One region of the Streptomyces sp. LZ34 genome, then DNA from elsewhere that is predicted to be linked to it. Evidence: riboswitches for the same ligand, from Rfam matches in the RefSeq annotation. Region 1 holds a riboswitch; the other holds the start of a gene.

The links. Region 1 has a riboswitch for cobalamin ahead of ACWY4P_RS33455 (CbtB domain-containing protein). Riboswitches for the same ligand answer to the same signal wherever they lie in the genome.
Region 2: another riboswitch for cobalamin. It lies ahead of ACWY4P_RS19015 (ribonucleoside-diphosphate reductase subunit alpha); the one in region 1 lies ahead of ACWY4P_RS33455 (CbtB domain-containing protein).

Annotation. Positions count from the first base shown of each region.
Region 1 covers NZ_CM132680.1:7,961,085-7,966,435, forward strand. The annotation lists gene ACWY4P_RS33440 (hypothetical protein) at 460-735, shown strand; gene ACWY4P_RS33445 (sortase domain-containing protein) at 741-1,454, shown strand; gene ACWY4P_RS33450 (CbtA family protein) at 1,530-2,330, opposite strand; gene ACWY4P_RS33455 (CbtB domain-containing protein) at 2,347-2,565, opposite strand; cobalamin riboswitch at 2,603-2,737, opposite strand; gene ACWY4P_RS33460 (glycoside hydrolase family 6 protein) at 2,988-4,031, shown strand; gene glxA (radical copper oxidase GlxA) at 4,088-5,351, opposite strand, start outside.
Region 2 covers NZ_CM132680.1:4,842,082-4,847,432, forward strand. The annotation lists gene ACWY4P_RS18995 (DeoR/GlpR family DNA-binding transcription regulator) at 1-70, opposite strand, end outside; gene ACWY4P_RS19000 (histidine phosphatase family protein) at 67-786, opposite strand; gene ACWY4P_RS19005 (2-hydroxyacid dehydrogenase) at 906-1,967, shown strand; gene ACWY4P_RS19010 (FGGY family carbohydrate kinase) at 2,030-3,508, shown strand; cobalamin riboswitch at 3,770-3,893, shown strand; gene ACWY4P_RS19015 (ribonucleoside-diphosphate reductase subunit alpha) at 4,028-5,351, shown strand, end outside.

The sequences.
Region 1 (5,351 bases):
ATCGACTGGGCCGCCGCCATGGAGGCGCCGCTCCTCTATGATCTCGCCAGCTTCGCGGTGGTGACCTGGAAGACCCCGGGGTCGCTGACGCCGTGTCTGGAGGGCTATCGGCACGTTGCTCCGGAGGTCGGCGCGGAACTACGTCATCTCGGTATCTTCGTCAGGCTGCGATGGTGGGTCCGACGCTGGGGCCCGCGTGATGTCGAGACTTCCTGCCACCCGGAAGCCATCGCCCGTACCGCGAGGGGTACACAGACTGCGAACCAAGAGAGCGGAGACGACCGGCACCCCTTCCGGCCGTCCACGGTCGTGAACTCCATCGCGGACCTGGTCGAGCGGGTGTGACGCCGGCCGGGCATGCCTGACCCGTATGTCTCACCCGTACGGAGCAGCCGGGGGCCGCAGCGGATGCGGCTCCCGGCGGTGCGCGTGAGCCTCGGTGGTGTCAGGAGGTTCACCATGCGTTCGCTCGCCCTCACGTTCCGTATGGCCGCCTGTGTGGCGGCGGTGGTCATGGCCATCGCCGGCCCCGCCGTCGCGGACCAGGAGGACAACGCCCCCGCGCGCACCGCTCACCACGCCCACTCGGGCCCCGCCCCGGCCGATGACGCGGCGCGCCATGACTTCGGCGGGGCGGAGGCGTATGGCCTGGTGCTCTCCGGGGGCACGGCGCTGGCCGTCGCCGGGCTCGCGGTGCATCGCCGCCGTCGCCCGGTCGCAACGGCGTCGGGCTGACGGCGGTGTACGGGAAGGTTTTCGGCCGGGTCGGCCGGCCGGTCGCGGGGGTGGCCTGGGCGGCGCTGCTGCTCGGGCTGTGGCTGTGGGGCCATGACACCGCGGAGGGCTTGGGCGGCGTGGTGCCGGTGACGGGAGATGTGGCGGCCGTGGGGCGGCCGCCCGCGCATCCGCTGCCACCGTCCCGGGAGCCGCTGCCGTCCGTACGGGCGCGGCGCGTCGTCGTCGAGTCGGTGGGGATCGCGGCGCGGGTCACCGACCGGGGCCGGGGTCGGTACGGCGTGGGCCGGCGCGGTGTGGGTCGGTACGGGGCGGGCCGGCACGGCGGGGGCCGGGGTGGCGCGGGCTGGTACGGCGTGGGGGCGCGGCCGGGGGCCTTGGGTACGGCGGTGCTGGTCGGGCCCGTCGACGCCGGTGTCGTTCGCCGCCTCGGCGGGGTCAGGCGCGGGGACGCGGTGCGGGTGTTCCGGGTGGACGGGACGGTGGCCGAGTTCACGGTCGAGGGCGTCGAGATGGTCACGGCCGAGCGGTTCGACGCGCGGCGGGTGTACGGGGCGCGGGCCCGGGGCCGGGCGGAGCTGCGGCTGGTCGCGAGGGACGGGGAGTACGGGGAGTACGGGGAGTATGGGGCGCACGCGGCGCCCGGGGCGCGCGTGGTGGTGTCGGCGTATCTGACGGGGGCTCGGCAGGCGGGGCGAGCCCCTGACGGAGTGCCATAGCGTGCCGTAGACAGAGAGCCGGTGGGCGGAGCGGGCCGTGGCCGCCCCGCCCACCGGGTCCGATGGAGCCGGCAGTTACACCGCGGACGGGACCGGGTCCGGTTCGTCCGCCGTCGCCGCGCGGCGCTCGCGCAGGGCGCGCAGCCCGAGCGCGCCGAACGTGGCGCCGAGGACCGCCCACATCACCGCGTGCGAGGCGAACGAGAGCATCCGGAAGTCCCAGAGCAGCGTGCCTTCGACGGGCACCGGGTCGGGGTTGTCGGGGAGGGCGAACAGGGCGAGGAGCACCGCGACGACGGTCCCGGCGACGGCCGTCTGGCTCACGGCGGGGCCGCGGCCCGCCGCCGTCAGCCGGACGTACACCTGCCGGGCGAGCACCATGCCGAGCACGCCGATCGCCACCGCGGCGACCCACATCGCCTGGCGGTCGCCGACCGTGCCCGCGTCGCCGACGCCCGGCGGGTTGGCCGGATAGCGCAGGCCGGGCAGCAGCGAGAGCCCGGTGAAGCCCGCCGCGGCGAGCGCGAGCGCGCGTGGCCAGGGGCGCGCGGAGGCGTCGGATCCGCGGTGGACGAGCGCGTGCGCGACCGCGAAGAAGACGCCGAGCGCCAGCCCGACGACCACGGCGGTGACGACGAGGCCGAAGTGCTGGGTGTCGCGGGAGAACAGCTCCTCGTGGTGTTTGACCGCCGCGGCCGCGGCGGCGTGTGCGTGCTCGCTCTCCTGGCGCTTCTCCTCCAGCCTGATGGCACGGTCCATCAGGGGCTCGGCCAGGAGCAGGGAGAACAGCCCGGCGGCGAGGCCCGCGAGGCCGCCCGCCGCCAGTCCGCGCCGGAGCAGGGAAGGTATGTGAACGTGGTCGTGGCCGTCTGCCATGGGGTGCCGGCCCCGGTCAGTGGCAGGGGGCACCGAAGAGGTGCCGGCCGTCGTGCGAGAACTCGTGCAGGTAGTCGCCGGTCGCCGAGATCAGCGAGCCGTTGTCGATGAACACCGCGTACAGCGCGAGGAGAGCGAGGATGACCGCGCCGCCCGCGATCAGCCAGTCGCGGGTGCGGACGGTGGCGGCCGAGACGGCCGCGGGGTCGGTGTGCCGTGCAGTGTGCAGGGACATCCGCTGTTGCCTCCTAGTGGGGTTTCCACGCCCCTCAGCAGGAAGGAGAGCGACGGCCAGTTCCTGACTCCCGAAAGCGCGGCGCGCTCGCGCGCGCTGACTTCCGGTCACAGTGGCGGGACCGTCCCGGATTCGCACCGGGTTCCTGTGTGCCGTCGCCTCGATTTGTTGACTTGTCGCTGGAGAATCCCAGGCGGATCAGAACATGTCAACCGGCCCAGGACCGCGACCCCACCCCGCCCCCGGCGTGCGCGCCCCGGCGCGGTTCAGGGCCCGCCCCACGCCGTACGGGCGAAATCGCGCAAAGGGCTGTGGACAACCAGGCGGGGGTCGGTGTGGTGTGTAAGCATGGATTCGACCGGTCTTGTCCTACCCGGGGGCCTGAGGGGTGTCCCCCGGAGCGTGCACCCAAGGGGGAGTGGATGTACGGGAGTTACGCCGGCCGTCGGCGCTGGGCTGTCCGTGCGGGGGCGGCGGTGGGGGTGCTGCTGTCGCTTGTGACGCTTTCCGGCTGCTTCGACTCGTCGGCCTCCGACAGCGAGGAGGAGGCGATCGCGGCCGCCAAGCCCGCGCAGCGGCCCAGGAATGTCGTGCCGTACTGGGTGAATCCGGATGGCAGCGCGGCTCGGCAGGTCGCCGAGTACCGCAGGAAGGGGGAGGGTGACGAGGCGAAGCTGATAGGGCGGATCGCCGAGCAGCCGGTCGCCGAGTGGCTGGGAGTGGACGACCCGGAGGGCCAGGCGCGCGGGTTCACCGAGGCCGCCGCCCAGGAGGAGCGCGACGCGCTGCTGGTCTTCTACAACATCCCGCACCGCGACTGCGGGCAGTACTCGAAGGGCGGCGCGGCCGACGGCGACGCGTACCGCGCCTGGCTGGACAAGGCGGTCAGGGGCATCGGCGACCGGGCCGCCACGGTCATCCTGGAGCCGGACGCGCTGCCCCACGTGGTGGACGGCTGCACGCCCAAGCAGTTCCTCGAGGAGCGTTACGACCTGCTGACCGGGGCCGTGGACAAGCTCAAGGGGCTGCCCCACACCAAGGTCTATCTGGATGCCGGGAATCCGCACTGGATCAAGGACCCGCGCCGGATGGCCGAGCCGCTCAGGCGCGCGGGGCTGAAGAAGGCCGACGGCTTCGCGCTCAACATCGCCAATTACCAGACCACCGAGGACAACAAGGCGTATGGCAAGAGGCTCTCCGCCCTGGTCGGCGGCAAGCCCTTCGTGATCGACACCAGCCGTAACGGCAACGGCCCGGTGCCGGGCAAGGAGGACCCCGAGGCCTGGTGCAACCCGAAGGGGCGGGCGCTGGGCGAGACGCCGACGGTCCGGACGGGCGACGGCGCGGTCGCCGCCTATCTGTGGATCAAGCGTCCGGGCGAGTCGGACGGCACCTGCAAGGGCGGCCCCAAGGCCGGCCAGTGGTGGCCGCGGTACGCGCTCGACCTCGCCCGTAACGCCCGATAGCCGCGGCGCCGACCAGCCGGCGCCGACCAGCCGGGGTCGACGCCGAACAGCGGGGGTCAGTGCTTGGAGGTGTCAGTGGAGGCGGGCACCTCCACCCACACCGCCTCCGATGGGGTCCCCTCCTCGTCCACCACCGTGAGCATGTACCACCCCGGCGGGACCAGCGACGGGTCCCTCGGGATCCGGACGGAGACGCTGTCCCTGCTGGTGATGAAGTCCAGCGCGACCGACCGCTGCTCGACGTTGGTCACATGCGTGAAGGAGCTCGGGCGGATCAGCCGCACCCGCTCGATCGTCGGGGCGTGCGGGGTCCGGTAGGTGGCCTTCGCCCCGTGCTTGAGGGTCCGCGGCGCGGTGTCGGTCAGCGTGGGCCGCGCGTCGCGGAACAGGTAGGGCGGGGTGTACAGGTCGATCTGCTGCTGGAATTCCCCCGGCTTGGTGTTGGCGGCGTCGCTGAACAGCGAGTCGGAGCCGAAGGTCATCACCCGGCCGTCGGGCAGCAGCAGCGCCCCGGAGTGGTAGTTGCGGCCCACCAGCGGGTCGGCCACACCGCGCGAGGTGTTGCTCCTGGGGTCGTAGAGCTCGGCCCGCAGCACATTGCTGCCGTCGCGGCCGCGGTAGTCGCCCGAGCCGTTGGTGGTCAGGAGGGTGTCGTCCGGGAGGATGACGCTGCTGGGGTAGCGGGCCTCGGAGTACAGCTCGGGACCGTCGCGGAAGCGCGGCCGGTCCTCGTGCAGATCGGCGATCCGGGTCTTCGCGGTGGACCTGGGGTCCTCGCCGACCCCGCCGCCGCCGAGCACCATGTACCGCTGCTCCTGGGCCGGGGGCAGCAGCACGGACATCGACGTCTCCAGGATGTCCGGGTCACTCATGCCGGGCACGGTCCGGAACACGTTGGTCTTCAGATCCCAGACGCCGGGGGTGCGGCCCACGTCGGCGGGGCCGTATCCGGCGTTGGAGCCGGTGTAGAAGATCCTGCCGCCGTCGGTGAGGAAGAGCGCGGGGTACGTGGGGAAGAACCGCTTCTTGGGCAGGTACTTCCACTTCTTGGTCCGGGGGTTGTAGATCTCGTTCTTCCCCGGCACGACCTGGCCGATCTCGTCCAGGCCGGAGACCGAGAGCACCCGGCCGTCCTCGAGGGTGGTCAGGGTCGGGTACCAGCGGGCCTCGTGCATCGGGTCGACGGGGACATATCGCTCGGCGACCGGGTCGAACTCATAGGCGGCCCTGATGCCCTGGAAGTCCTTCTTGTCGAAGGACAGCTTCTGCGCGATGCCGTAGAAGTTCTGCCGGTCCTTGCCCTCCAGCCCCTGGATCCGG
Region 2 (5,351 bases), 3.1 Mb from region 1:
ACTCGGTGATGGTCTGTCTGCGTGCGGCCTGGGTGCGGGGCGGGACGTCGGACGCGCCGGTCGTGGTCATGTGGCGGATTCTCCCCCACAGTCCGTGGACGTGGCCCCTGTGTGCGCGGCCTCCGTGTGCGCGGCCCCCGCGCCCGCGTTCCCTCCGGGCGCGGTCCCCGCGGGCGCCTCCCCCGTCGGCACGTTCAGCGACCGCAGCGCCGTCCGCTCCCCCGCCACCTCGATCTCGCTCACCGCCGCGTTGTCCAGCCGTGGGAACACCTGCCGGTAGCGGCCGACGGGGATGCCCAGCAGCGCGCACAGCGCCATGCGCAGCAGGGAGTTGTGCGCCACGACGAGCACCGTGCGGCCCGGGTGCGCGGCGGCCAGGCCGCGCAGCGCGGCCGCGGCGCGGGCCGCCGCGGCGGCGGGCGGCTCCGCTCCGGGGAACGCGCCCGCTACCGCGTCCGCCCGGAAGGCCCGTACGGCCGCCGGGTCCTCCGCCTCCATTTCGGCGATGGTGCGGCCCTCGCCCCAGCCGAAGTCGACCTCGCGCAGGTCCTGGACGACCTCGGGGGCGAGCCCGAGCGCGTCGGCGGCCGGGCGCGCGGTCAGCCGGGCCCGGCTGAGCGGGGAGCAGGCGACCGCGTTGACATCACGCCCGCTCACCCAATGGGCGAGCGCTTCCGCCTGCCGGAATCCCCGTTCGGTCAGGGCCACGTCCGAGATCCCGGCGTACCGGTTCTCCGCGTGCCACACCGTCTCGCCGTGGCGAACGAGCAGTAGACGAGCCGTCACAGGACGCTTCCTCTCCTCGGCGCGCACCCGCATGACGACGCGCGGCCCATTGCTTTGTCACGTCAACGATGTTAAATCTAGCGTCGCCTCTGTGATGGAACGCCGAAGAAAGGCCACCCATGCGTGTCCTCGCCGCCGGAGACCACTTCGTACGTCCCGACCTCATCATCGCCGCGCTCCGCGGCGAGCCGGGGCTCGGCGACGTCGACGCCGTCGTCGCCGAGCTGACGCTGCCGTGGCCGCACGAGCCCTTCGGCCCGGTGGGCGGTCCGGAGAGCCGGGTGATCGAGGCCAGCGGCACCGAGGAGCAGCTGATCGAGGCGCTGGCGGGGGCCGAGGTGTGCGTGACGCAGATGGCGCCGTTCACCGCCGGGGTCTTCGCCGCCCGCCCCGAGCTGCGCATGGTCGCGGTCTCCCGGGGCGGCCCGGTCAATGTGGACCTGCCGGCCGCCACCCGCGCGGGCGTCGCCGTCAGCTTCGCGCCCGGCCGTAACGCCACCGCCGCCGCCGAGTTCGCGATCGGCATGATGCTGGCCGCGATGCGCCGCATCCCGACCGCGGACGCCGAGCTGCGCGCCGGCCGCTGGCGCGGGGACTTCTACGCGTACGAGGAGGGCGGCAGCGAGCTGGACGGTGCCACCGTCGGCCTGGTGGGCTACGGGGCCATCGGCCGGATCGTCGCCCGCGTGCTGCGCGCGTTCGGCGCCCAGGTGCTGATCGCCGACCCGTACACCGACCCCGAGACCGCCCGCGCGGACGGTGTGGTCCCGGTCGAACTGGACGAACTCCTCGCCCGCAGCTCCGTGGTGAGCCTGCACGCCCGGCTCACCCCCGAGACCAAGGGGCTCATCGACGCCGACCGGATCGCCCGGATGCGGCCCGGAGCGGTCCTGGTGAACACCGCGCGCGGCGGTCTGCTGGACTACGCGCCGCTGCCGGAGGCGCTGCGCTCCGGCCGCCTGGGGGCCCTCGCCCTCGATGTGTACGACCTCGAACCGCCGCCCGCCGACTGGCCGCTGCACTCCGCGCCCAATGTCGTCACCACCCCGCACCTCGCCGGCGCCACCCGGCAGACCGCCCACCGCGCGGCCGCCATCACCGCCGCCGAGGTCGGCCGCTACGCGCGCGGCGAGAAGCTCGCGCACCCGGCGAACCAGCCGACGAACCAGCCCACGGACTAGCCCGGCCAACAGCCCAGCCACCAGCCACCCCGCAGTCGACGCCCCCAAGGAGGGCCGTACGCATGAGCACCGTCCTCGGAGTCGATGTCGGCACCTCCGTCACCAAGGCCGTCGCCTTCGGCCGGGACGGCAGGTCCCTGGCCGCCGCGAGCCGCCCCAGCCGGCTCGACCGCCTGCCCGGCGGGCGGGTTGAGCAGGACCTGGAGGACGTGCTGCGCACGGTCGCCGAGGTGGTCCGCGAGGTGACGGCCACCCTGGCCGCGACAGGCCGGGCGGCCCCGGTCGCGCTCGCGCTCACCGGGCAGGGCGACGGGCTGTGGCTGCGCGACGCGGCGGGCCGGGCCGTGCGCCCGCCGATCTCGTGGATGGACGGGCGGGCGAACGACACCGTGGCCCGCTGGGGCGAGGACGGCACCATCCGCGAGCTCTACCGGCTCACCGGCTCCGGGGTGTTCCCCGGCTGCCACGCGCCGCTGCTGCGCTGGCTGGCCGACCACGAGCCGGAGGCGCTGGCGCGCGCGGAGGTCGCGGGCTACTGCGTGGACGCTGTGGCGCAGCGGCTCACCGGCGTCATCGGTGTGGACGCCTCGGACGCGTCCATGCCCTTTCTGGACGTGACCACGCGTGAGTATGTCCCCAAGGCCCTGGAAGCGTGTGGAATCGCCGAATACGCCCGGCTGTTGCCGCCGCCCGCCGCGCCCGACACCGTACGGCGGCTGGACGAGGCGGGCGCGAAGCTGCTCGGGCTGCCGGCCGGACTGCCCGTCACGGCGGGCCCGTACGACCTTCCGGCGTGCGCGATCGGCAGCGGGGTCGAGGAGGTGGGCGACGGCCTGCTGATCGTCGGCACCACGCTGGCCAGCCAGGTCCTCACGGACAGCGCGCGGATCGACCCGGCCGCCGACCCGGCGGGCATGTGGCTGTGCGTGCCCGACCGGGACCGCTGGCTGCGCGGCATGCCCGCCATGGTGGGCACGGCGGCCCTGGAGTGGGTCCTGGAGTTCACCGGGGCCACCACCGCGGATCTGGACGCACTCCTCGCCGACAGCCCGCCGGGGGCGCGCGGGGTGACCGCGCTGCCCTTCCTGTCCGACGCGGGCGAGCGCGCCCCGTTCGTGGAGCCAGCCGCGCGGGGCCGGTTGGACGGGCTGACGCTCGCGACGACACGCGCGGACGCCGTACGGGCCGCCTGCGAGGCCGTGGCGTATGCCGCCCGCCACTGCCTGGAGGCCGCGGGGCTGACGGCGAGCCTCGCGGCGTGCGGGGGCGGCACCCGGTCCGCCGCCTGGACCCAGCTGTTCGCGGACGTCCTCGGGCGGCCGGTGCGCATCCCCGACGAGCCCGAAGTGGGGGCGCGCGGCGCGGTCGCGGTCGCCTGGCGGGCGCTCGGCGACCCGGTGGACGCGACACAATGGCGAGCCGATTCGCGTACTGTCGTACCGGACGCGGACCGCGCCGAGGCATACGAGCGCGGCTACGAGGACTACCGGGCCAGGCTGGCCCGTACCCTCGCGGAGTGGCGGGCAACGGCGCCCGCTTAACGGCGGCCAGGCACCGCGCCAGGCCCGAAGCGGGCCCATGGCCCGAGGCGGGCCCATCCCGGGACCGCGCCAAGCCTGTGCCAGGCTCACGCCTGACCGCCCGTGCCGGACCCCTGCCAGGGCCGTACCGGACCCGTACGGGACCCGTGCCAGGCCTGGCTCAGGGCCGCGCCAAGTCCGGCACTGAATAGCACATTCGTACGAAACACTCCACCTCGCGACACAACATGTGGGGGTGCGTGCGCTCGCCACCACAAGATGTATGCTCATGCTCGCTGTCGCCGCAGGGGAATCCGGTGGGAATCCGGAACTGTCCCGCAACGGTGTACGCGTGCGCTTTTGCGTACCCGCAAGTCCGAGGACCTGCCGCCGACAGCCGTCTCATACGTCCGGGCCCCGCGGGTTGGGCCGGTGGACGCTGCGTGGTACGCCGACCCAACCCCTGGGGCCCGGCATGCCCGTACGCGCCCATCGCGCACCACCCGTGAGGCCCCAAGCCGAGCGAGGGAGAGCACTTCAGTGACCATCGCGCCAGCCGATCCGGTTTCAGAGGCAGCGGCTATTCAGGCAGCGGGCGACGCGCCCGGGACCGCCCTGCTGCGGACCCTGACGGAGCTCACCGTCGACCTGCCCGCCACCGACCCCGGCAAGGTCGCGGCCGCCGCCCTGCGCGGCCGCCATCCCGGCTCGGACGAGGCGGAGTTGCGCACCCTTGCGACCGAGGCGGCGGCCGGGCTGATCGCCGAGGAGCCGGAGTACTCGAAGCTCGCCGCGCGGCTGTTGACCCTCGCCATCGCCGAGGAGGCGGCCGGGCAGGGCGCGGTCTCGTTCTCGGCCTCGGTGGCCGTGGGACACCGCGAGGGCCTGATCGCGGACGGCACCGCCGAGTTCGTGACCGCCCACACCGCCCGCCTGGACGGGCTGGTCGAGCGGGCGCTGGTCGACGGCGCCGACGACCGCTTCGGCTACTTCGGGCTGCGTACGCTGCACAGCCGCTATCTGCTCCGCCACCCGATCACCCGCCAGGTGATCGAGACGCCGCAGCACTTCCTGCTGCGGGTGGCCTGCGGACTGGCCGAGGACCACTCGGAGCGGGCGCTGGACGACGTCGCCGAGCTCTACCGGCTCACCAGCACGCTGTCGTATCTGCCCAGCTCCCCCACCCTGTTCAACTCCGGCACCCGCCACCCGCAGATGTCGTCCTGCTATCTGCTGGACTCGCCGCTGGACGAGCTGGACTCGATCTACAACCGCTACCACCAGGTGGCGCGGCTCTCCAAGCACGCGGGCGGCATCGGGCTCTCGTACTCGCGCATCCGCGCCCGCGGTTCGCTGATCCGCGGCACCAACGGGCACTCCAACGGCATCGTGCCGTTCCTGCGCACGCTCGACGCCTCCGTCGCCGCCGTCAACCAGGGCGGCCGGCGCAAGGGCGCGGCCTGTGTGTACCTGGAGACCTGGCATGCGGACATCGAGGAGTTCCTGGAGCTTCGGGACAACACGGGCGAAGAGGCCCGCCGCACCCACAACCTCAACATCGCGCACTGGATCCCGGACGAGTTCATGCGCCGGGTCGAGGCCGACGCCGACTGGTCGCTGTTCTCGCCGGTCGACGCGCCCGCGCTGGTCGACCTGTGGGGCGAGGAGTTCGACGCCGCCTACAAGAAGGCCGAGGCGGCGGGGCTGGCCGTCAAGACCGTCCCGGCGCGCCAGCTGTACGCCCGGATGATGCGCACCCTCGCGCAGACCGGCAACGGCTGGATGACCTTCAAGGACGCCGCCAACCGCACCGCCAACCAGACCGCCGAGCCCGGCCGGGTCGTGCACTCCTCCAACCTGTGCA